DNA from 3 places in the Streptomyces sp. BRA346 genome. Region 1 is predicted to be linked to each of the others. Evidence: riboswitches for the same ligand, from Rfam matches in the RefSeq annotation. Region 1 holds a riboswitch; each other region holds the start of a gene.

Evidence for each region. Region 1 has a riboswitch for cobalamin ahead of metE (5-methyltetrahydropteroyltriglutamate--homocysteine S-methyltransferase). Riboswitches for the same ligand answer to the same signal wherever they lie in the genome.
Region 2: linked by a shared signal. The riboswitch ahead of LCH29_RS17335 (ribonucleoside-diphosphate reductase subunit alpha) and the one ahead of metE (5-methyltetrahydropteroyltriglutamate--homocysteine S-methyltransferase) in region 1 are both predicted to bind cobalamin.
Region 3: linked by a shared signal. The riboswitch ahead of cobN (cobaltochelatase subunit CobN) and the one ahead of metE (5-methyltetrahydropteroyltriglutamate--homocysteine S-methyltransferase) in region 1 are both predicted to bind cobalamin.

Annotation. Positions count from the first base shown of each region.
Region 1 covers NZ_JAIWIH010000022.1:172,998-180,164, forward strand. The annotation lists gene metE (5-methyltetrahydropteroyltriglutamate--homocysteine S-methyltransferase) at 182-2,494, opposite strand; cobalamin riboswitch at 2,658-2,888, opposite strand; gene LCH29_RS25455 (MarR family winged helix-turn-helix transcriptional regulator) at 2,946-3,485, shown strand; gene LCH29_RS25460 (CASTOR/POLLUX-related putative ion channel) at 3,599-5,464, shown strand; gene LCH29_RS25465 (hypothetical protein) at 5,587-6,357, opposite strand; gene LCH29_RS25470 (cation:proton antiporter) at 6,391-7,167, opposite strand, start outside.
Region 2 covers NZ_JAIWIH010000012.1:211,737-218,903, forward strand. The annotation lists gene LCH29_RS17320 (hypothetical protein) at 1-302, opposite strand, end outside; gene LCH29_RS17325 (hypothetical protein) at 311-655, opposite strand; gene LCH29_RS17330 (ribonucleotide-diphosphate reductase subunit beta) at 800-1,831, opposite strand; gene LCH29_RS17335 (ribonucleoside-diphosphate reductase subunit alpha) at 1,849-4,272, opposite strand; cobalamin riboswitch at 4,399-4,521, opposite strand; gene LCH29_RS17340 (FGGY family carbohydrate kinase) at 4,636-6,105, opposite strand; gene LCH29_RS17345 (histidine phosphatase family protein) at 6,220-6,870, shown strand; gene LCH29_RS17350 (DeoR/GlpR family DNA-binding transcription regulator) at 6,867-7,167, shown strand, end outside.
Region 3 covers NZ_JAIWIH010000015.1:144,170-151,336, reverse strand. The annotation lists gene cobN (cobaltochelatase subunit CobN) at 1-1,479, opposite strand, end outside; cobalamin riboswitch at 1,510-1,633, opposite strand; gene cobG (precorrin-3B synthase) at 1,743-3,128, shown strand; gene LCH29_RS19945 (precorrin-8X methylmutase) at 3,137-3,778, shown strand; gene LCH29_RS19940 (precorrin-2 C(20)-methyltransferase) at 3,775-5,328, shown strand; gene LCH29_RS19935 (cobalt-precorrin-6A reductase) at 5,341-6,102, opposite strand; gene LCH29_RS19930 (cobalt-precorrin-5B (C(1))-methyltransferase) at 6,138-7,167, shown strand, end outside.

The DNA of each region.
Region 1 (7,167 bases):
TCGGCACAGCTGAACGGGGTCGGCCAACGTCCGGCGGGTGCCGTGTGAGAAGGCGATCACCTATCGGGAAGGACGTGCCCGGACCGACCCAGGCGCGGGTCCCGAAGGGTGGTCGGGCCGACCCCGTACCTCTTCAGCTTGATGCAGAGCAGATGTTATTGCAAGTAATTCGCAATAACAGTCAGAGCGTGGAGCGGACCTCCTGGGCCGCCGCGACCAGGTGCTCCAGGGAGGCGCGGACCTCGGGCCAGGCGCGGGTCTTCAGGCCGCAGTCGGGGTTGGCCCAGAGGCGGTCGGCGGGGATGGCGGCGAGGGCCGTGCGGAGGAGGGTGGCGGTTTCGTCGGGGCCGGGGACACGGGGGGAGTGGATGTCGTAGACGCCGGGGCCGACCTCGCGGGGGTAGTGGGCGTCGGCGAGTTCGGTGGCGACCTGCATATGGGAGCGGGCGGCTTCCAGGCTGATGACGTCGGCGTCGAGGTCGTCGATGGCCGGGAGGATGTCCCCGAACTCGGCGTAGCACATATGGGTGTGGATCTGGGTGTCCGCGCGCACGCCGCCGGTGGTGAGGCGGAACGCCTCGGTGGCCCAGGCCAGGTAGGACGGGCGGTCGGCGGTGCGCAGGGGCAGGGTTTCGCGCAGGGCGGGTTCGTCGACCTGGATGACCGGGGTGCCCGCGGCCTCCAGGTCGGACACCTCGTCGCGCAGGGCGAGGGCGACGTGGCGTGCGGTGTCGGCGAGGGGCTGGTCGTCGCGGACGAAGGACCAGGCCAGCATGGTGACGGGGCCGGTGAGCATGCCCTTGACCGGGCGGTCGGTGAGGGACTGGGCGTACGTCGTCCAGCGCACCGTCATCGGCTCGGGCCGGGAGATGTCGCCGGCCAGGATCGGCGGGCGGACGTAGCGGGTGCCGTAGGACTGCACCCAGCCGTGCCGGGTGGCGAGGTAGCCGGTGAGCTGTTCGGCGAAGTACTGGACCATGTCGTTGCGTTCGGGCTCGCCGTGCACCAGGACGTCGATGCCCGTCTTCTCCTGGAAGGAGATCACGTCCTGGATCTCGGCCGCGATGCGCTGCTCGTATCCGGCGGTGTCGAGCGTTCCGGCGCGCAGGTCGGCGCGGGCGGTGCGCAGCTCGCTGGTCTGCGGGAACGAGCCGATGGTGGTGGTCGGCAGCGCGGGCAGCCGCAGCCGGGCGCGCTGGGCGGGGGCGCGCTCGGCGTACGGCTCGGGGCGGCGGGCGTCGGCGTCGGTGACGGCCTCGGCGCGGGCGCGTACGGCCGGGTCGCGGGTGAGCGTGGAGGTGGCGCGGGAGGCCAGGTCGGCGCGGTTGGCGGCGAGTTGTGCGGCGATGGTGCCGGTGCCCTGGGCGATGCCGCGGGCGAGGGTCGCGACCTCGGTGGCCTTCTGGCGGGCGAAGGCCAGCCAGCGGGCGATCTGGGGGTCGATGTCGCGTTCGGCCGTCGTGTCGAGGGGGACGTGGAGGAGGGAGCAGGAGGCGGCGACGTCGACCCGGTCGGCGAAGCCGAGCAGGGTGCCGAGCCTGGACAGGGAGGCGGCGAGGTCGTTGATCCACACGTTGCGGCCGTCCACGACGCCCGCGACCAGGCGCTTGCCGGGCAGTCCGCCGACGGCGGCGAGGTCGTCGAGGTTGGCGGCGGCGGGCCCGGTGAAGTCGAGCGCCAGCCCGTCCACGGGGGCCTTGGCCAGGACGGACAGGGCCTCGCCGAGGCGGTCGAAGTACGAGGCGACCAGCAGCCGGGGGCGGTCGGTGAGGGCGCCCAGGTCGCGGTACGCGCGGGCGGCGGCATTCAGTTCGGCGGCGGTGCGGTCCTGGACGAGCGCGGGCTCGTCCAGCTGGACCCACGCGGCGCCGGCCGCCCGCAGATCGGCCAGCACCTCCGCGTACACGGGCAGCAGCCGGTCCAGCAGGGTGAGCGGCTCGAAGTCCGGCGCGACGCCGGGCGCGGGCTTGGCGAGCAGGAGGTAGGTGACGGGGCCGACCAGCACAGGGCGGGCGGTGTGCCCGAGTGCGACCGCTTCCGACAGCTCGGCGACCTGCTTCGCCGCGTTGGCGGTGAAGACGGTGTCGGGGCCGAGTTCGGGCACCAGGTAGTGGTAGTTGGTGTCGAACCACTTGGTCATCTCCAGCGGCGCGGCCTCCTGGGTGCCGCGCGCCATGGCGAAGTAGCCGTCCAGCGCGTCGGCGTCGACGGCGGCGCGGTGGCGGTCCGGTACGGCGCCGACCATGACGCTGGTGTCCAGCACATGGTCGTAGAACGAGAAGTCGCCGGTCGGCACCTCGTCGATACCGGCGTCGGCCAGCTGCCGCCAGTTCGCCGCGCGCAGCATCGCGGCGGTCTCCCGGAGGGTGCCGGCGCCGACCCGGCCCTTCCAGTAGCCCTCGACGGCCTTCTTCAGTTCGCGGTGGTGTCCCTGGCGGGGGTAGCCGTACACGGTGGCCCGTGCCGCCGCGGCGGCCGCGGATGTCGCTGTCACGTAGCTCTCCTTCGCGAGCGTGTCCCTTGGGGATCCCGGCCGGATTCGGGGGCGCGAAGGAGTGACGAACCGGGCGGATCGTCCGCGCGTCCGATACGCGCGCGTCCGCCTGCTGGGTACGCCGACCCGCCCTCGAGGTCACCGGGATCTCCGCGCGCGATCGGTCGCGCACGGGCAACGGGCAGGTCTTCGGACTCGCGGGCACACCTCGTGACGTCGTGCACGTACGAGGCACCTACTGGCCGTCGCTTCCCGGGCCCGTCTCCCGGACCCAGTGCGTATGACGGCGGTCGTTCCCGCTCACCGCTGCGGGGCAGTCCCGGATTTCCACCGGGTTCCCTCTTACGACGCGCCTGCCTGGCGGGCAGGGCGAACCAGCTGCGGGGCCCAGCCTAGGCGGTGGTGCCGGATCGGGGCACCCCCTCCACAGCGGCAGGGGGAGAAAGGGCGTATGGCGCGCCGTTCCTCAGCATCCGATGGGGGTTCCACAGCCTCCGCGGCCTCCGAGGCCGGAATCTCCGAATCCGACGCCGAGGCGATGGTCACCGCCGTGCTGACCGCGTCCCGGCTGCTCGTCGCCGTCTCCGCCCGGTCGTTGGCCGCGGTGGAGGAGTCCCTGACGCTGCCGCAGTTCCGGATGCTGGTCGTCCTGGACGGCGGAGGGCCGCTGAGCCTGTCCGGGCTGGCCGGGGAGCTGGGCGTCCAGCCGTCGACCGCGATGCGCATGATCGACCGCCTGGTCACGACGGGCGTGGTCGCGCGCGGCGTCTCCGCCGAGGACCGGCGTACCAGCATGATCTCGCTCACCGGGGCCGGGCGGTGGGTCGTGGCCGAGGTCACCGAGCGGCGCCGCCGGGAGATCGCGCGCATCGTGGGCGTCATGCCCGCCGGACAGCGCCGTCATCTGATCGAGGCGCTCCAGGCGTTCGCCGAGGCGGGCGGCGAACCGACCGTCGAGACCGGGAGCCCGCAGGCCCACGCCGCCTGGTGACCGCGCGGGCGCCCCGTCGCCCGGCAGCCGCACCCCCGTAACCCTGCGAGAATGATCAACTGCTCTGGGAGACCGTAAGACCGGTGGGTGGCCGGGGGGATAGGGGACGTGCGATGAGGCTGCGGGACCGGCTGCGGTACTGGTTCGACGGCACCATGGACCGGGGGACGCCCGCCCTGATCGGCTGGCTCGGCCTCGCCTCCCTCGCGTTGATCGCCGTGGTCTCCACGCTGGTGGTCGCCCTCTCCCACGAGGACACCCGGAAGAGCGGCGGCTGGACGGGCGTGGTGTGGATGAGCCTGCTGCGCACGCTCGATCCGGGCACCATGGGCGGGGACACGGGCCACCCGCTGTTCCTGGTGCTGATGCTCACGGTCACGATCGGCGGCATCTTCATCGTCAGCGCGCTCATCGGTGTGCTCACCACGGGCCTGGAGAACCGGATCCAGATGCTCCGCAAGGGCCGGTCGCGGCTGATCGAGCGCGGCCACACGATCGTGCTGGGCTGGTCGGACCAGGTGTTCACGGTGATCGCCGAGCTGGTGGAGGCCAACCAGAGCGCCCGCCGTTCCTGTGTGGTGATCCTCGCCGACCACGACAAGGTCGACATGGAGGACCAGATCCGCGACAGGATCCCCGTGACCGGCCGCACCCGGGTGATCTGCCGTTCCGGAAGTCCGCTGGAGCGGCGCGACCTGGAGCTGGTGAGCCCCGACACCGCCAAGTCGATCATGGTGTTGCCGCCGGTCGGGGACGACACCGACACGGACGTCATCAAGGTGCTCCTGCTGCTCAACAGCCGGAAGTGGAAGGGCGCGCGGCCGAACGTCGTGGCGGCCGTGGAGAGTTCGGACAACCTGCCCGCGGCCCGTCTCGCCGCCGGTACGAACGCGCTGATCATCGACGCCGACGACATCGCCGTACGGCTCATCGCCCAGGCGCACCGGCAGTCGGGGCTGTCCAGCGTCTTCAACGAACTGCTCAGCTTCGAAGGCAACGAGTTCTACTTCCACACGCAGCCCGCGCTGGCGGGTGCGACGTACGCGGACACCCTGGCCCACTACACGCAGGGCATGGCCGCCGGGCTGCGCCGCGGCGACGGTGAGGTGCTGCTCAACCCGCCGATGGACACCGTGGTCCGCGCCGACGACCAGCTGCTGGTGATGGCCGAGGACGATCTGCTGATACGCCCCGCCGAGACCCCGCCCGGGATCGTCCCGTCGGCGATCACCACGGCGCCCGGGCGGCCGCCGGTGCCGGACCGCACCCTGGTGATCGGCTGGAACTCCCGGACGTCGAAGCTCATCACGCTGCTGGACAGCTTCGTCGAACCCGGCTCGGCGGTGGACATCGCGGCGCCGCGGCTACCGCGGAAGGGAGTGCCGGAGGGGCTGAAGAACCTGACGGTCGGCCACAAGCGGTGCGAGCCGACCCGCAGGTCGTCCCTGGAGGCCCTCGACCTCGGCCGCTACCAGCACATCGTGGTGCTGTCCGACGACACCATCGACCCCCGGCGCTCCGACGACCGGACGCTGGTGACGCTGCTGCACCTGCGCGACATCGAGGTGCGGCTCGGTGACCCGTACTCGATCGTCACGGAGATGAACGACGACAGCAACCGGGAGATCGCCCAGGTCACCAAGGCCGACGACTTCATCGTCAGCACCAAGGTGATCAGCCTGCTGCTGACCCAGCTGACCGAGAACCGCGACCTGTACACGGTGTTCATCGACCTCTTCGACCCGGAGGGCTCGGAGATCTACCTCAAACCGGCCACCAACTACCTGGTGCCCGGGGCCGAGGCCAACTTCGCGACGGTCATCGAGGCCGCGCGGCGGCGCGGCGAGACGGCCCTCGGCTACCGGCTGGCACGCCACGCCGACGTGCCGCCCGCCTACGGTGTCCGCCTCAACCCCGACAAGGCCGCCCCGCTGGTCCTGGACGAGGGCGACGCGATCGTCGTGCTGGCGGAGGAGTAACGCTTCTGCGGGCCGGGCCCGCGAGTAGCGGCGCAGGTTCACATCGCCCTCGATAGGGGCCGCCTCGCGGAGCCACAGCTGCTGGCGCGCAGGGCCTGGCCGTCGGGGTGGGACAGCCGGGCCTAGGCGAGGTTGAGGTGGCGGGGCATCCGGGCCCCGCTGAGGTTGACGTGTCCTCGCGCGCGCAGCCGCTTGGCGTGCAGGTCGTTGCCGACGGACAGGTTCTCGGCGTGCAGGGCGATGCCGCCGGGGGCGTGGAGTTCACTGTCGTCGAGGTTCACCTGGCCGGTGACGGTGGCCTCGTTGAGCCGTATCATTCCGTGGGCAATGAGGCCCTCGGCCCGGACGTCGGCGCCTATGGCCGCGTTGTTGAGCTGGAGCAACGGCTGTTCGCAACGGGTGTCCGGAGTGCCCAGGCGCGCCCCGTCGAGGAAGAGCCCTCCGGTGATCTGCGCCCCCGCGAGCCGCACCGGGCCCGTCGTGCGGCACCTGCTCATCCGCAGGACGCCCTCGGTGTGCAGGGCCCCGGCCGTGAGCTCGGGAAGGGTGGAGTCGCTGAACACCAGGACGCCCAGCCGCGCCCCGTACAGCTGCGGGGTCCGCTCGAAGTGGCAGGACCGCAGCCGTATGGCGTGCTCGACCACCCCGTACTTCAGGCGCAACTCCCCGGTGATGCGCGCGCCGGTCAGCTTCAGGCCCGCCACCTCGCCGTCGCGGGTGGGCCCGCCGAGCAGCAGCGCGCGCAGCACCTCGGCCCGTATGGTCCGCTCGGGCCCCCAGGAGCCGCCGTGTTCGGGATCGTCGTCGGCGCCTTCGCGGAAATCGACGCCCTCATCGAGCGGGAAGGCCCGCCAGACGCGCCGCTCCGCCGGTGTCAGGTCCGTGATCTCCACCGGCGGGATCGTGTCGCGGGGGTGTTCGGGGTGTCAACCGCGCTGTGTTTCGCGGGCCTTCGGCTCGGCGGCGGCGGTATCGGCTGCGGGGGCCGCGGCGGGCTTGGGGCGGATGAGGCGGCGCGCCAGGGGCTCGGTCCAGCGGGCGGTGAGGGGGCCGATGATGACCAGGATCAGGACGTACGCCGTGGCCAGGGGGCCCAGCGACGGTTCGATGCCCGCGGTGACGGCGAGTCCGGCGATGACGATGGAGAACTCGCCGCGCGCGACCAGTGTGCCGCCCGCCCGCCAGCGGCCCTTGACGGAGATCCCGGCGCGCCGCGCGGCCCAGTAGCCCGTGGCGACCTTGGTGCAGGCGGTGACGACGGCCAGCGCGAGGGCGGGCAGCAGGACCGGCGGGATGCTGGCGGGGTCGGTGTGCAGGCCGAAGAAGACGAAGAAGACGGCGGCGAACAGGTCGCGCAGCGGGCTGAGCAGATTGTGGGTGCCCTCGGCGACCGAGCCGGTGAGGGCGATGCCGACCAGGAAGGCGCCCACGGCGGCGGAGACCTGGAGCTGCTGGGCTATCCCGGCGACCAGCAGGGTCAGGCCCAGCACCACCAGCAGCAGCTTCTCGGGGTCGTCGCTGGAGACGAAGCGGGAGATGTGGCGGCCGAAGCGGACGGCGACGAAGAGGACGAGGCCTGCGACGCCGAGCGCGATGGCCAGGGTGACGCTGCCCGCGGCCAGCCCGACACCGGCCAGCAGGGCGGTGACGATCGGCAGGTAGATGGCCATGGCCAGGTCCTCGAGGACCAGGATGGACAGGAT
Region 2 (7,167 bases), on a different contig from region 1:
GCTGCCTTGCCGTTGGAGTAGTGGGCCTTGGCGGTGTCCAGCGCCGCGGAGTAGTGCAGCAGCGCCTTGCGGGCCGCGTCGTAGCCTTCGGCGAGGTGCGCGATCATGTCACGGGCTTGACGCAGCCGGTCGTCGTAGGGCTCGCGGCTCTTGCTCACCCACTCCGTGCCGGTGGCGGCGCGTTTCGCGGCGGGTTCGATCTCGAGCAGCAGGTCACGCAGTCGGCGGAATTCATCGGAATTGCGCTCGACGAGCTTGGGATTGCAGTCTTCGAGGAATTCGACATCCTTGCGATACGTCATCCCCCGACTCACCTGTCTTCCGGCGCGACGTACTGACCCAGTTCCAGGAGGGCGTTCATGAGGCCTTCCGCGACGTCTCCGTCGAAGTCGACATAGCTGCTGCCGGTTTCCCGAAGGCGAGTGGAGAGTGCGGCGAGCAGCGTCGTCAGGTCCTGGTACTGGTCGTTCGCGAAGCGGGCGAACCGGTCGGCTTTGGCCGCCACGTCAGGATGGGCACGTGGCGCTCGTGCCATGGTGCAGAGGTCGCCGTCAGGACGCCCTTCATAGAGCAGCCCCGCCATCTCGATCAGCAGATTCGAACTGCCGTTGATGGAAGTGTTGTCGATAGAGAAGCCGTCCCCTTTGTGCCCCATGTGCCCCCCTCGGTGATTCAGTGTTATGTGAACCGAGCCAGACCAATGTTCCGTCGGCGACAGGGGATGTCAACGACGACACGGCCGCGCTCCGGAAGGAGTGCGGCCGTGTCGGGAAGCGAGGGGGTATGCCCCCGGAGACGGTCAGAAGTCGTCGTCGAAGGAGACCGAGCCCTCGACCGCGACCTGGTAGGCCGAGGCGCGGCGTTCGAAGAAGTTGGTCAGCTCCTGGACGTCCTGGAGCTCCATGAAGGAGAACGGGTTCTCCGAGCCGAAGACCGCGGGGAAGCCGAGGCGGGCCAGGCGCTGGTCGGCGACGCACTCCAGGTAGGCGCGCATCGATTCGGTGTTCATACCCGGCAGGCCGTCGCCGCAGAGGTCGTGGGCGAACTGGAGCTCCGCCTGGACGGCCTCCTTCAGCATGTCGGTGACCTGGCGCTCCAGCTCGTCGTCGAAGAGGTCGGGCTCCTCCTCGCGAACGGTGTCCACGACGGAGAAGGCGAACTCCATGTGCATGGACTCGTCGCGGAACACCCAGTTGGTGCCGGTCGCGAGGCCGTGGAGGAGGCCGCGCGAGCGGAACCAGTAGACGTAGGCGAAGGCGCCGTAGAAGAAGAGGCCCTCGATGCAGGCCGCGAAGCAGATCAGGTTGAGCAGGAAGCGGCGGCGGTCGGCCTTGGTCTCCAGGCGGTCGATCTTCTCCACCGAGTCCATCCAGCGGAAACAGAATTCCGCCTTCTCCCGGATGGAGGGGATGTTCTCGACCGCCGCGAAGGACGCCGCGCGATCGTCCGGATCGGGCAGGTAGGTGTCCAGCAGGGTCAGATAGAACTGGACGTGCACGGCCTCCTCGAAGAGCTGCCGCGACAGATACAGCCGCGCCTCGGGGGAGTTGATGTGCTTGTAGAGCGTCAGCACCAGGTTGTTGGACACGATCGAGTCGCCGGTCGCGAAGAACGCCACCAGTCGGCTGATCATGTGCTGCTCACCGGGGGACAGCTTGGCGAGGTCGGCGACGTCCGAGTGGAGGTCGACCTCTTCCACGGTCCAGGTGTTCTTGATCGCGTCCCGGTAGCGGTCGTAGAACTGCGGGTACCGCATCGGCCGCAGGGTCAGCTCGAAGCCCGGGTCGAGCAGGTTCTTGGCGTGATCCGTCGCGGTGTTCGCGGTGGTCATCTCGGATGCGGTGGGCATTACTGGCAGGCCTCGCAGGACTCGGGGTTTTCCAGGGAGCAGGCGACCGCGTCGGCCTCGGCGGGCGTCTGCTGGGCGGGGACGGGGGCGGGGACGGTGGCCGTGGCGGCGCCACCGCGGGCGCTCTGGGCGATCCGGGTCGCCGGGCGGGAGCGCAGGTAGTAGGTGGTCTTGATGCCGCGCTTCCAGGCGTACGCGTACATCGAGCTGAGCTTGCCGATGGTCGGCGCCGCCATGAAGAGGTTCAGCGACTGGCTCTGGTCGAGGTACGGGGTGCGGGCCGCCGCCATGTCGATCAGGGCGCGCTGCGGGATCTCCCACGCGGTGCGGTACAGGTCGCGGACGTCCCTGGGCACCCAGGAGAGGTCCTGGACCGAGCCGTTGGCCTCGCGCAGCGCGTCACGGGTCTGGGCGTCCCATATGCCGAGCTTCTTCAGGTCGTTCACCAGGTAGTTGTTGACCTGGAGGAACTCACCGCTGAGGGTTTCGCGCTTGAAGAGGTTGGAGACCTGCGGCTCGATGCACTCGTACACGCCCGCGATGGAGGCGATGGTGGCGGTCGGCGCGATCGCCAGCAGCAGCGAGTTCCGCATGCCGGTCGTCGCCATCCGGGTGCGCAGCGCCTCCCAGCGCTCGGGCCAGGCGGCCTGCGCGCCGGTGTAGTGGTCCGGGTGGAGCACGCCGCGCGCGGTGCGGGTCTCGGCCCAGGCCGGGTGCGGGCCGTGGCGCTCGGCGAGGTCGCAGGACGCCTCGTACGCGGCGAGCATGATGCGCTCGGAGATCCGGGTGGAGAGCGCCTGCGCCTCGGGCGAGTCGAACGGCAGCCGCAGCCGGAAGAAGACGTCCTGGAGGCCCATCAGGCCGAGCCCCACCGGCCGCCAGCGGGAGTTGGAGGCCCCGGCCTCTTCCGTGGGGTAGAAGTTGATGTCCACCACGCGGTCGAGGAAGGTCACGGCGGTGCGGACGGTGCGGTCCAGCCGCTCCCAGTCCATCACCTCTTCCCCGTCGCCGACGTCTTTGCCCAGGTGGGCGGCGAGGTTGACCGAGCCGAGGTTGCAGACGGCCGTCTCGCCGTCGTCGGTGACCTCCAGGATCTCGGTGCACAGGTTGGAGGAGTGGACGACCCGGCCCGCCTCGGCGGTCTGGTTGGCGGTGCGGTTGGCGGCGTCCTTGAACGTCATCCAGCCGTTGCCGGTCTGCGCGAGGGTGCGCATCATCCGGGCGTACAGCTGGCGGGCCGGTACCTGCTTGAGCGCCTTTCCTTCGGCCTCGGCCTTGCGGTACGCGGCCTCGAACTCCTCGCCCCACAGGTCGACCAGCTCGGGCGCGTCCACGGGCGAGAACAGCGACCAGTCGGCGTCCGCCTCGACCCGGCGCATGAACTCGTCGGGGATCCAGTGCGCGATGTTGAGGTTGTGGGTGCGGCGGGCCTCTTCGCCCGTGTTGTCCCGCAGCTCCAGGAACTCCTCGATGTCCGCGTGCCAGGTCTCCAGGTAGACGCAGGCCGCGCCCTTGCGCCGGCCGCCCTGGTTGACGGCCGCCACCGAGGCGTCGAGCGTGCGCAGGAACGGCACGATGCCGTTGGAGTGCCCGTTGGTGCCGCGGATCAGCGAACCGCGGGCGCGGATGCGGGAGTACGACAGACCGATGCCGCCCGCGTGCTTCGACAGCCGTGCCACCTGGTGGTAGCGGTTGTAGATCGAGTCCAGCTCGTCCAGCGGTGAGTCCAGCAGATAGCAGGAGGACATCTGCGGGTGCCGGGTGCCGGAGTTGAACAGCGTGGGGGAGCTGGGCAGGTACGACAGCGTGCTCGTCATCCGGTACAGCTCGGCGACGTCGTCCAGCGCCCGCTCGGTGAGGTCCTCGGCGAGCCCGCAGGCCACCCGCAGCAGGAAGTGCTGCGGGGTCTCGATCACCTGACGGGTGATCGGGTGGCGGAGCAGATAGCGGCTGTGCAGGGTGCGCAGCCCGAAGTAGCCGAAGCGGTCGTCGGCGCCGTCGGCCAGCGCCCGGTCGACCAGCGCGTCCAGCCGGGCGGCGTGGGCGGTCACGAACTCGGCGGTGGAGTCGGCGATCAGGCCCTCGCGGTGGCCCACGGCGACGGACGCGGAGAAGGAGTCCGCGCCCTGCCCGGCCGCCTCCTCGGCGATCGCGCGGGTCAGCAGCCGCGCGGCGAGCTTGGAGTACTCCGGCTCCTCGCCGATGAGTCCGGCCGCCGCCTCGGTCGCCAGGGAGCGCAACTCCGCCTCGTCCGAACCGGGATGGCGGCCGCGCAGGGCGGCGGCCGCGACCTTGCCGGGGTCGGTGGCGGGCAGGTCGGCGGTGAGCCCGGTGAGGGTCCGCAACAAGGCGGTCCCGGGCGCGTCGGCCGCTGCCGGAGTTTCCGCTGCCTCTGAAACCGGGTCGGCGGGCGCGATGGTCACTGAAGTGTTCTCCCTCGCTCGGCTGGGGCCTGCGAAGGCAGTGCGCGATGGCCGCTCACGGGCATGCCGATTCCGCTTCACGGCACACCACGCAGCGTCCATCGGCCCAACCCGCGAGGCCCGGACGTATGCAGACGGCCGTCGGCAGGTCATCGGACTCACGGGTACGCAAAAGCGCACACGTACACCGTTGCGGGACAGTTCCGGATTCGCGCCGGATTCCCCTGCGGCGACAGCGGAGACGAGCATACATCTTGTGTCGTGCTGCGCACGCGCCCCCAGATGTTGTGTCGTCAGCTGGGTGGATTCGTATGGATGTGCTAGTCGCGGCGGGCTTTGGCCGCGCCGGAATCCCAGGGAAAACTAGCTCGCCGGACCGCTCGTCCGCCATTCGTCCAGGGCACGGGCGAGGCGGTCGCGGTAGCCCGCGTAGCCGTCCTCGTACGCGCCGCGAAGCTCGCTCCGCGGCTCGACCGTACGGGACGCGGAGCGCCACCGGGACGCGTCCACGGGGTCGCCGAGCGACCGCCACGCGACCGCGACCGCGCCCCGCGCGCCGACCTCCGGCTCGTCCGGAATGACCACCGGGCGGCCGATGACGTTCGCGAAAATCTCCGTCCAGGCGGCGGACCGCACCCCTCCGCCGCACAGCGCGAGCCGCCCCGAGAGCCCGGCCGCCTCCAGGCAGTGGCGGGCCGCGTAGGCGATGGCCTCGCACACGGCCCGTACGGTGTCGGCGCGGGTGGTGGCGAGGGTGAGGCCGTCCAACCGCCCCTGGGCTGCGGGCTCCACGAACGGGGCGCGCTCCCCGGCGCCGGACAGGAAGGGCAGCGCGGTCACGCCGTTCGCGCCCGGCGGACTGCCGTCGAGCAGGGCGTCGAGTTCGGTGGTGGACGTGCCTGTGAGATCGAGCACCCACTCCAGAGCGGCCGTGCCGACCATCGCGGGCATCGCGCGCAGCCAGCGCTCCGGGTCGGGGGTGCACAGCCACATTCCGGCCGGATCGGCCGAAGCGTCCACCGCCGCGCGGTCGGTGAGCACCTGGCAGGCCAGCGTGGTGCCGACGATGAGCAGTCCGTCGCCCACGTCCCGCACCCCGCTGCCGATGGCGCACGCCGGAAGGTCGTACGGGCCGGAGACCACGGGCAGTCCGGGCGGCAGTCCGGTCAGCCGGGCCCCCTCGTCGTCCAGCGCGAGGACGGTGCCGGGCGCGGCGGGGTCCGGCAGCAGCCGGGCGTGGCCGGACAGACCGCAGCGTTCCAGGGCGTCCGGCACATACGTACGAGTGGTGACGTCGAGGAACGGCAGGGACGCGTCGGAGGCGTCCACGGTGATGGCGCCGGTCAGCCGCTGGGCCACCGCGTCCACGCAGTATCCCGCGACCGCCGCCCGCTCCAGCGACTCCGGCTCGTGCTCGGCCAGCCAGTGCAGCAGCGGCGCGTGGCAGCCCGGGAACAGCCCGGAGCCGGTGAGCGCGTAGAGGGCTTCGAGCGTGCCGTCGGCGCGCCAGCGGGCGATGGTCCCGCCGCCCCGGCCGTCCAGCCAGGAGATCGGCGGGCGCACCGCCCGGCCCGCCTCGTCGCGCAGCCACAGCCCGTCGCCCTGGCCGGTGAGCGCGAGCGCGGCGGGCGGGCCGGGGAGCGCCGCGGCCACCTCGCGCACCACCTCGGCGACCGTGCGCAGCACGTCCTCCAGGTCCTGTTCGACCCGGCCGCCGGGCAGGCGGTCCAGTCGGCTGGGGCGGGCCGCGGAGGCGCGCGCGACCCCGTCGCGGCCGAAGGCCACGGCCTTGGTGACGGAAGTGCCGACATCCACTCCGATGATCATGCGCATGCCCTGCTTCCCTTCGGAACCTCGGCGCTCCATCACATGAGTGATGCTAGATTTAACACCAGAGACGTGATCAGGCAATGGCTCAGGCCATGGTGGACGCAGGGGAGAACCCGGATGACCGCCCGACTGCTGCTCGTACGCCACGGGGAGACCGTGTGGCACGCGGAGAACCGGTACGCCGGAACCTCGGACATCGCGCTGACCGAGCGCGGCCACCGGCAGGCACGGGCCCTCGCCCACTGGGCGCGGGGCCGGGAGATCGACGCGGTGGCCTGCTCCCCGCTGAGCCGGGCGCGGCACACCGCCGAACCGGCCGCCACCGCGCTGTCCCTGGTCCCCGAAGTGGTCGAGGACCTGCGCGAGATGGACTTCGGCTGGGGCGAGGGCCGCACCCTCGCCGAGATGGAGGCGGAGGACCCGGCGGCCGTCCGGGCGTTCCGCGACGACCCCGAGACCGGCGCCTTCCCCGGCTCGGAGCGCCCCGGCGAGGCCGCGGCCCGCGCCGTCGCCGCCCTGCGCCGGCTGGCCGCCGCGCATCCGGACCGCACGGTGCTCGTCGTGGCGCACAACAGCTTGCTGCGGACCGCGCTGTGCACCCTGCTCGGCATCCCCGTCGGCCACTACCGCACGGTCTTCCCCCGGCTGGACAACGCGGCGGTGACCGAGATCGGCGTCGACGGCGACCGCACGGCGCTGCGCTCCCTGAACGTCCCCACCACCGACATTGTGCTCACCGACGGCGCTACGGGAGGAACCCGCCCATGACCACGGTCCGCTCCCAGGACGCCCGCAGACAGACCATCACCGAATACGTCCTCGCGCACTCCACCGCCACCGCGGCGGAGCTGGCCGACCTCACCGGCGTCAGCCTGATGACCGTGCACCGGGACCTGGACGAGCTGGCCCGGCTCGGGGTGCTGCGCAAGTTCCGGGGCGGGGTCTCGGCCCTGCCCTCGTCGGTCTTCGAGTCGAGCCTCGCCTATCGGATGGGCGCCCACCGGGCCGAGAAGGAGGCGGTGGCCGCCACCGCCGCGGAGCTGGTCGAGCCCGGGATGTCGGTGA
Region 3 (7,167 bases), on a different contig from region 1:
GGGGTCGTGGTAGATGGCGATGGGGTTCTCACCGAAGCCGCGCGGCGGCTGGATGACGACCAGGAGGTTGCCGTGGCGCAGCGCGGCGAGGACGATCTCGCCGTCGGGGTCGCGGCTGGTGTCCACGAACATCTCGCCGGGCGGCGGGCCCCAGTGCTCCTCGACCGCGTCGCGCAGCTCCTGCGGCAGCGTGGCGTACCAGCGGCGGTAGTCGGCGGCGGGGATGCGGACCGGGTTCTTGGCCAGCTGCTCCTCGGTGAGCCAGTCCTGGTCGTGGCCGCCCGCCTCGATGAGGGCGTAGATCAGATCGTCGCCGACGCCGGAGGCCAGGCCCGGAAGCGCGCCCTCGCCCTCCTCGGGGCCGAAGTCGTACCCTTCGGCGCGCAGTCGGCGCAGCAGGGCGACGGCGCTGGCGGGGGTGTCGAGGCCGACCGCGTTGCCGATCCGGGAGTGCTTGGTGGGGTAGGCGGACAGGACGAGCGCGAGGCGCTTGTCGGCCGCCGGTATGTGCCGGAGCCGGGCGTGTCGTACCGCGATTCCGGCGACACGCGCGGCGCGCTCGGGGTCGGGGGCGTAGACCGGCAGGCCGTCCTCGTCGACCTCCTTGAAGGAGAACGGCACGGTGATCAGCCGTCCGTCGAACTCCGGGACGGCGACCTGGGTCGCGGCGTCCAGCGGCGACAGACCCTCGTCGTTCTCCTCCCACGCGCTGCGTGGCGAGGTCAGGCACAGCGCCTGGAGCACGGGGACGTCGAGCGCGGCGAGCGCGCCCGCGTCCCACGCCTCGTCGTCGCCGCCCGCCGACGCCTCGGCGGGGCGGGTGCCGCCCGCGGCGAGCACGGTGGTGACGACGGCGTCGGCCGCGCCGAGCGCCTCGATCAGCTCGGCCTCGGGAGACCGGAGAGAGGCGACGAACAGCGGCAGCGGGCGGGCCCCGGCGTCCTCGACGGCCTGGCACAGCGCCTCCACGAAGGCGGTGTTGCCGCTCATGTGGTGGGCGCGGTAGTAGAGCACGGCGATCGTCGGGCCGGTGACGTCCTCGCGCGCGGTGCGCTCCAGCGGCCCCCAGGTGGGGGCGGTGGCGGGCGGTTCGAAGCCGTGGCCGGTGAGCAGCACGGTGTCGGACAGGAACCGGGCCAGCTGGCCCAGGTTGGCGGGCCCGCCGTGCGCGAGGTAGGCGTGCGCCTCGGCGGCGATCCCCACGGGGACCGTGGACGCCTCCATGAGCTGGGCGTCAGGGGCCTGTTCACCGGTCAGGACGACGACGGGCAGGTCGCCCGCGAGCAGGGTTTCGAGGCCGTCCTCCCAGGCGCGGATGCCACCGAGCAGCCGCACGACGACGAGGTCGACACCGTCGAGGAGCCCGGGCAGATCGTCGAGCGCGAGCCGCGCCGGGTTGGCGAGGCGGTACGGCACCGGGCCCGTGGCCGCACGGGCACTGAGCAGGTCGGTGTCGGACGTCGACAGCAGCAGGATCATGGCTCAGCGCCTTCCTCGGGGTCCGCGCCCCGGGCGGGTTGGAAGACGGCGGGAGTTCCTGGCTCGCACGGCGGGCTGCCGTGCTCACAGTGGCGGGACCGCACCGGATTCGCACCGGTTTCCTCCCCTTGACGCCGTCTTGTGCGTCTTGAACGCCGTCTTGAGCGTCCGGCGGGCCAGACGGCCCGCCGCAGAGCATAGTAGGCGTTGCTGACCTGGCACGGGACAGTGCGGGCCGACCGGACGTCGGTATGCTCGCCGCCATGTCCCTCCCCCCGACAACCATCCCACCTGCGGATGAAGCGCCCTCGCCGAGGGCGCGCGGACGCGATGACGCCTGCCCCGGCGCACTGCGGCTGCACCCGGCGGACGACGGTTCCCTGGCCCGCGTCCGGATACCGGGCGGCCTGCTGACGGCCGGTCAGGCGCGGGCGCTGGCAGGGGCGAGCGAGGAGCTGGGGGACGGTCGGCTGGACCTCACCTCACGGGGCAATCTCCAGGTCCGCGGCCTGGACGCGGCGTGCGGCGGCGAGCTGGCGGCGGCGCTGCGGGCCGCCGGGCTGCTCCCCTCCGACCGGTTCGACCGGGTGCGCAACATCGTGGCGTCCCCGCTGGGCGGCCTCGACGGCGCCGGATACGGCGATGTCACCGCGTGGGCACGGGAGTTGGACGCCGCTCTGTGCGCCGGGACATGGGAAGAGTTGTCCGGCTTGTCGGGTCGTTTCCTGTTCGCGATGGACGACGGCCGGGGCGATGTCGCCGCACTCGGCGCGGATGTGACATTGATCGCAACGCGGGACGGCGGAGCGGTGCTGCGGGTGGGGCCCGGGGCCGAGGCCGACGGGACTGCGCTGGAGGTGCGGGGGCGGGACGCGCCGCGTGCCGCCGCGCTGGCCGCCGCGGAGTTCCTGGCCCGGGTCCGGGCGAGCGGCACGCGGGCGTGGCGGGTGCGCGAACTGCCCGCGCAACACGCCGTGACCGCCGACGGCTTGGCGGCGCGGCTCGCGGACGCGGGCGTCGAAGCCGTACGTATCGGACGGACCGGCCGGGACTTGGCGCCCGGCGCGCCGCCCGCGCCGGGCGTCGTGTCCGGGCCGGACGGGCGCCACGCCGTGTCGGTCCTCGTTCCCCTGGGCCGGGTCGGCGCGGCGCAGTGGCGGCTGCTCGCCGGGCTCGCCTCCCGGGGCGGGTCGGGTGAGCTGCGTGTGACACCCTGGCGCGGCGTGGTGCTCCCGGGGTTCACCGCGGACGGCGTGGCGGCCGCGGCGCGGGAGGCGGCCGACGCGGGGCTGGTGACCGATCATGGCTCCCCGTGGGTCGGGGTCGGCGCGTGCACGGGACGGCCGGGCTGCGCCAAGTCCCTGGCCGATGTGCGCGCCCACGCGGCGCGCGCGGTGGCGGGCGCCCCCCGCTCCGCCGACACGCCGCAGGGTTCCGGCGACACGCCACCGGTGTACTTCTCCGGCTGCGAGCGGCGCTGCGGGCACCCCGGCGGCCGCTGGGTGGACGCGCTGGCCACGTCCGATACGGACTACCGGCTCACCGTGCGCGACACGCGCGAGCCGGACGGCGCGACAGACGACGGCGTGACAGACGTGGCAGCAGAGCAATTGGCCGACGCCGTGGCGACGGCCCGCGGAACGGCATGATCAACGACATGATCGAGGACACAGTGTTCGACTACGAGAAGGACGGGGCGGCCATCTACCGCGCCTCCTTTGCCACCATCCGCGCCGAGGCGGACCTGGGCGGCCTCCCCGCCGACGTCAGCCAGGTCGTCGTGCGGATGATCCACGCGTGCGGCATGGTCGACCTGGTCAAGGACCTCGCGTACACGCCCGAGGTGGTGACGCGGGCCCGGGAGGCGCTGCGCGCCGGTGCGCCCGTGCTCTGCGACGCGCAGATGGTCGCCAGCGGCGTCACCCGCAAGCGGCTGCCCGCCGACAACGACGTGGTGTGCACGCTGTCCGACCCCGCCGTACCGGAGTTGGCGCGGCGCATGGGCACGACGCGCAGCGCCGCCGCGCTGGAGCTGTGGCGGGACCGGCTGGAGGGGTCGGTCGTGGCGGTCGGCAACGCGCCCACGGCGCTGTTCCGGCTGCTGGAGATGATCGAGCAGGGCGCGCCGCGCCCGGCCGCCGTCATCGGCGTACCGGTCGGGTTCATCGGCGCCGCCGAGTCCAAGGAGGCGCTGGCCGGGCATCCGGCGGCGCCCCACCATCTGGTGGTGCGCGGCCGACGCGGCGGCAGTGCCATCGCCGCGGCCGCGATCAACGCGATAGCGAGCGAGGAAGAGTGAGCGAGCAGCAGCGACAGGCGACGCCCGCGGCGAAGGGCCGGCTGTACGGCGTGGGCCTCGGCCCCGGCGATCCGTCCCTGATGACGGTACGGGCGGTGGAGGTCATCGCCGGGGCCGACGTGGTCGCTTACCACAGCGCCCGGCACGGCCGCAGCATCGCCCGTTCCATCGCCGAGCGGCATCTACGGCCCGACCACATCGAGGAGCGGCTGGTCTACCCGGTCACCACGGAGGGCACCGACCATCCGGGCGGCTACCGGGGCGCGATGGAGGAGTTCTACACGGAGGCGGCGGCGCGGCTCGCCGCACACCTCGACGCGGGGCGCACGGTCGCGGTGCTGGCCGAGGGCGATCCGCTCTTCTACGGCTCGTACATGCACATGCACAAGCGGCTCGCCGACCGCTACGCCACCGAGGTGATCCCCGGTGTCACCTCGGTGAGCGCGGCCGCCGCCCGGCTGGGCGCGCCGCTGGTGGAGGGCGAGGAGGTGCTGACGGTCCTCCCGGGCACGCTGCCCGAGGAAGAGCTGACCGCGCGCCTCGCGACGACCGACGCGGCGGCGGTCATGAAGCTCGGCCGCACCTTCCCGGCCGTACGGCGCGCCCTGGAGCGTTCGGGGCGGCTCGCCGACGCGCGGTACGTGGAGCGCGCCACGATGAGCGCGGAGCGCACCGGCGCGCTGGACGAGGTCGACCCGTCGTCGGTGCCCTACTTCTCGGTGGCGGTGCTGCCGAGCCGTATCGACGCACCGGGCGCCTCGGACGCACCGGGCGCCCCCGACGCCTCCGTGTCCGGACGCCCGGGCGAGGTCGTGGTGGTGGGCCTCGGCCCGGCCGGTCCGCTGTGGCTCACCCCCGAGGCGCGCGGTGAACTGGCCGCCGCCGAGGACCTTGTCGGCTACACCACCTATCTGGACCGGGTCCCCGTACGCCCCGGGCAGCGGCGCCACCCCTCCGACAACAAGGTCGAGGCCGAACGCGCCGAATTCGCCCTCGACCTCGCCCGGCGCGGTCGGCGTGTCGCCGTGGTCTCCTCGGGCGACCCCGGCGTGTTCGCCATGGCCACCGCCGTGCTGGAGGCCGCGTCCGAGGAGCCGTACCGCGACGTCCCGGTCCGTGTGCTGCCCGGCATGACCGCGGCCCACGCCGCGGCCGCCCGTGCGGGCGCGCCGCTCGGCCACGACTACGCCGTGGTGTCCCTGTCCGACCGGCTCAAGCCCTGGGAGGTCATCGCCGAGCGCCTGCGCGCCGCGGCCGCCGCCGACCTGGTCCTCGCCCTCTACAACCCGGGCTCCCGCAGCCGGGTCTGGCAGGTCGGCAAGGCGCGCGAACTCCTCCTGGAGCACCGCGCGCCGGACACCCCGGTCGTCCTGGGCCGCGACATCGGCGGCCCCGAGGAGAGCGTCCGCATCATCCGGCTGGCCGACCTCGACCCGGCCGACGTGGACATGCGCACGATCCTCCTGATCGGCTCCTCCCAGACGCGCACCGCCCGCCGCGGCGACGGCACCGAGATCGTCTGGACCCCGCGCCGCTACCCCGAGGGGTGACGTCCCCCGGAGTCAGGCGCGTGCGGCCGTACGGAGCCAGGCGACGGCCTCGGCGGGGGTCCGGGCCACCGGGACTCCCTCCGGGGCGGGCGGGCGCCGGACGACGACCACGGGGATCCCGGCGTCGCGGGCCGCGGCCAGTTTGGGGGCCGTGGCCCCGGCGCCGCTGTCCTTGGTGACCAGGACGTCGATGCGGTGGTCGCGCAGCAGGGCGGTTTCGCCTTCGAGGGTGAACGGGCCGCGGTCGAGGATCACCTCCATGCGGGGCGGAACCGGTGGCTGCGGGGCGTCGACCGAGCGCATCAGGAACCACGGGGCGGTGAGGTGGGCGAAGGCGGCCAGCCCCATGCGGCCGGTGGTGAGGAAGACCCGCTCCCCCAGCTGCGGCAGCAGCCGCGCGGCCTCCTCCAGCGAGGCCGCCGGGTGCCAGCGGTCGCCCGGGCCCGCCACCCACCCGGGGCGGCGCAGGGCGAGCAGGGGAACATGGACGGCGGCGGCCGCACGGGCCGCGTTGTGACTGATCGTGTCGGCGAAAGGATGGGTGGCGTCGATGAGCGCGTCCACCTGGTGCTCGCGGAGCCAGCGGGCCATGCCCTCGGGGCCCCCGAATCCGCCGATCCGCACCTGCCCGGCGGGCAGTCGCGGTTCGGCGACCCGGCCCGCGAGGGAACTGGTGACGCGCAGGGCGGGATCGGCGTCCAGCTCCGCGGCGAGTCGGCGGGCCTCGGTGGTGCCGCCCAGGATGAGCACATGGCGCGCCGGTGCGCTGTTCATCGGATGCCTTTCGTCGCCGGTGCGCCCGTCATCGTATGCGCGGCGGGTGGCCCGTGGCTGAGCCGGAGACCCGGGCGAGCGGGGGCCGCGGGGCGCAGCTGGAGCGCACCGGGCTGCGGCCCGGCTGGACCACCGGGGCGTGCGCGACGGCCGCGACGACGGCCGCGTACACCGCGCTGCTCAGCGGAGAGTTCCCCGATCCCGTGACCATCGCGCTGCCGAAGGGCCAGCGGCCCGCGTTCGCGCTGGCCGCCGAGGAGCTGGGGGCGGACCGGGCGATGGCCGCGGTCGTGAAGGACGCCGGGGACGATCCCGATGTGACGCACGGCGCGCTGGTGCGGGCGACCGTACGGGCCCTGCCGCGGGGCCGCGGCGTGGTGTTCCGGGCGGGGCCCGGCGTCGGCACCGTCACCCGGCCCGGGCTGCCTCTCGCGGTCGGCGAACCGGCCATCAACCCCGTGCCGCGGCAGATGATGAGCGACCACGTCGCCGAGGTCGCGGCCCGCCACGGCGGCAGCGGTGACGTCGAGATCGAGATCGCGGTGGACCACGGCGAGGAGATCGCCCGCAGCACGTGGAACCCCCGGCTGGGCATCCTCGGCGGGCTGTCCATCCTCGGGACGACCGGCATCGTGGTGCCGTACTCGTGCTCGGCCTGGATCGACAGCATCCGGCGCGGGGTGGACGTGGCGCGGGCGGCGGGGCGGCGGCACGTGGCGGGATGTACGGGGTCGACGTCCGAGAAGGTGGCGGTGGCCGAACACGGGCTGCCCGAGGACGCCCTGCTGGACATGGGTGACTTCGCGGGCGCCGTGCTCAAGTACCTGCGCCGCCACCCGGTGGACCGGCTGACGGTCGCGGGCGGCTTCGCCAAGCTCTCCAAGCTCGCCGCGGGCCACCTCGACCTGCACTCCTCCCGCTCCCAGGTCGACAAGGCCTACCTCGCCGACCTGGCCCGCCGCGGCGGCGCGGACGAGGAACTGGCCGCGGCGGTCGCGGCGGCCAACACCGGCCTGGAGACGGTGCAGCTGTGCGCGGCCCGGGGCGTCCCCCTCGGCGACCTGG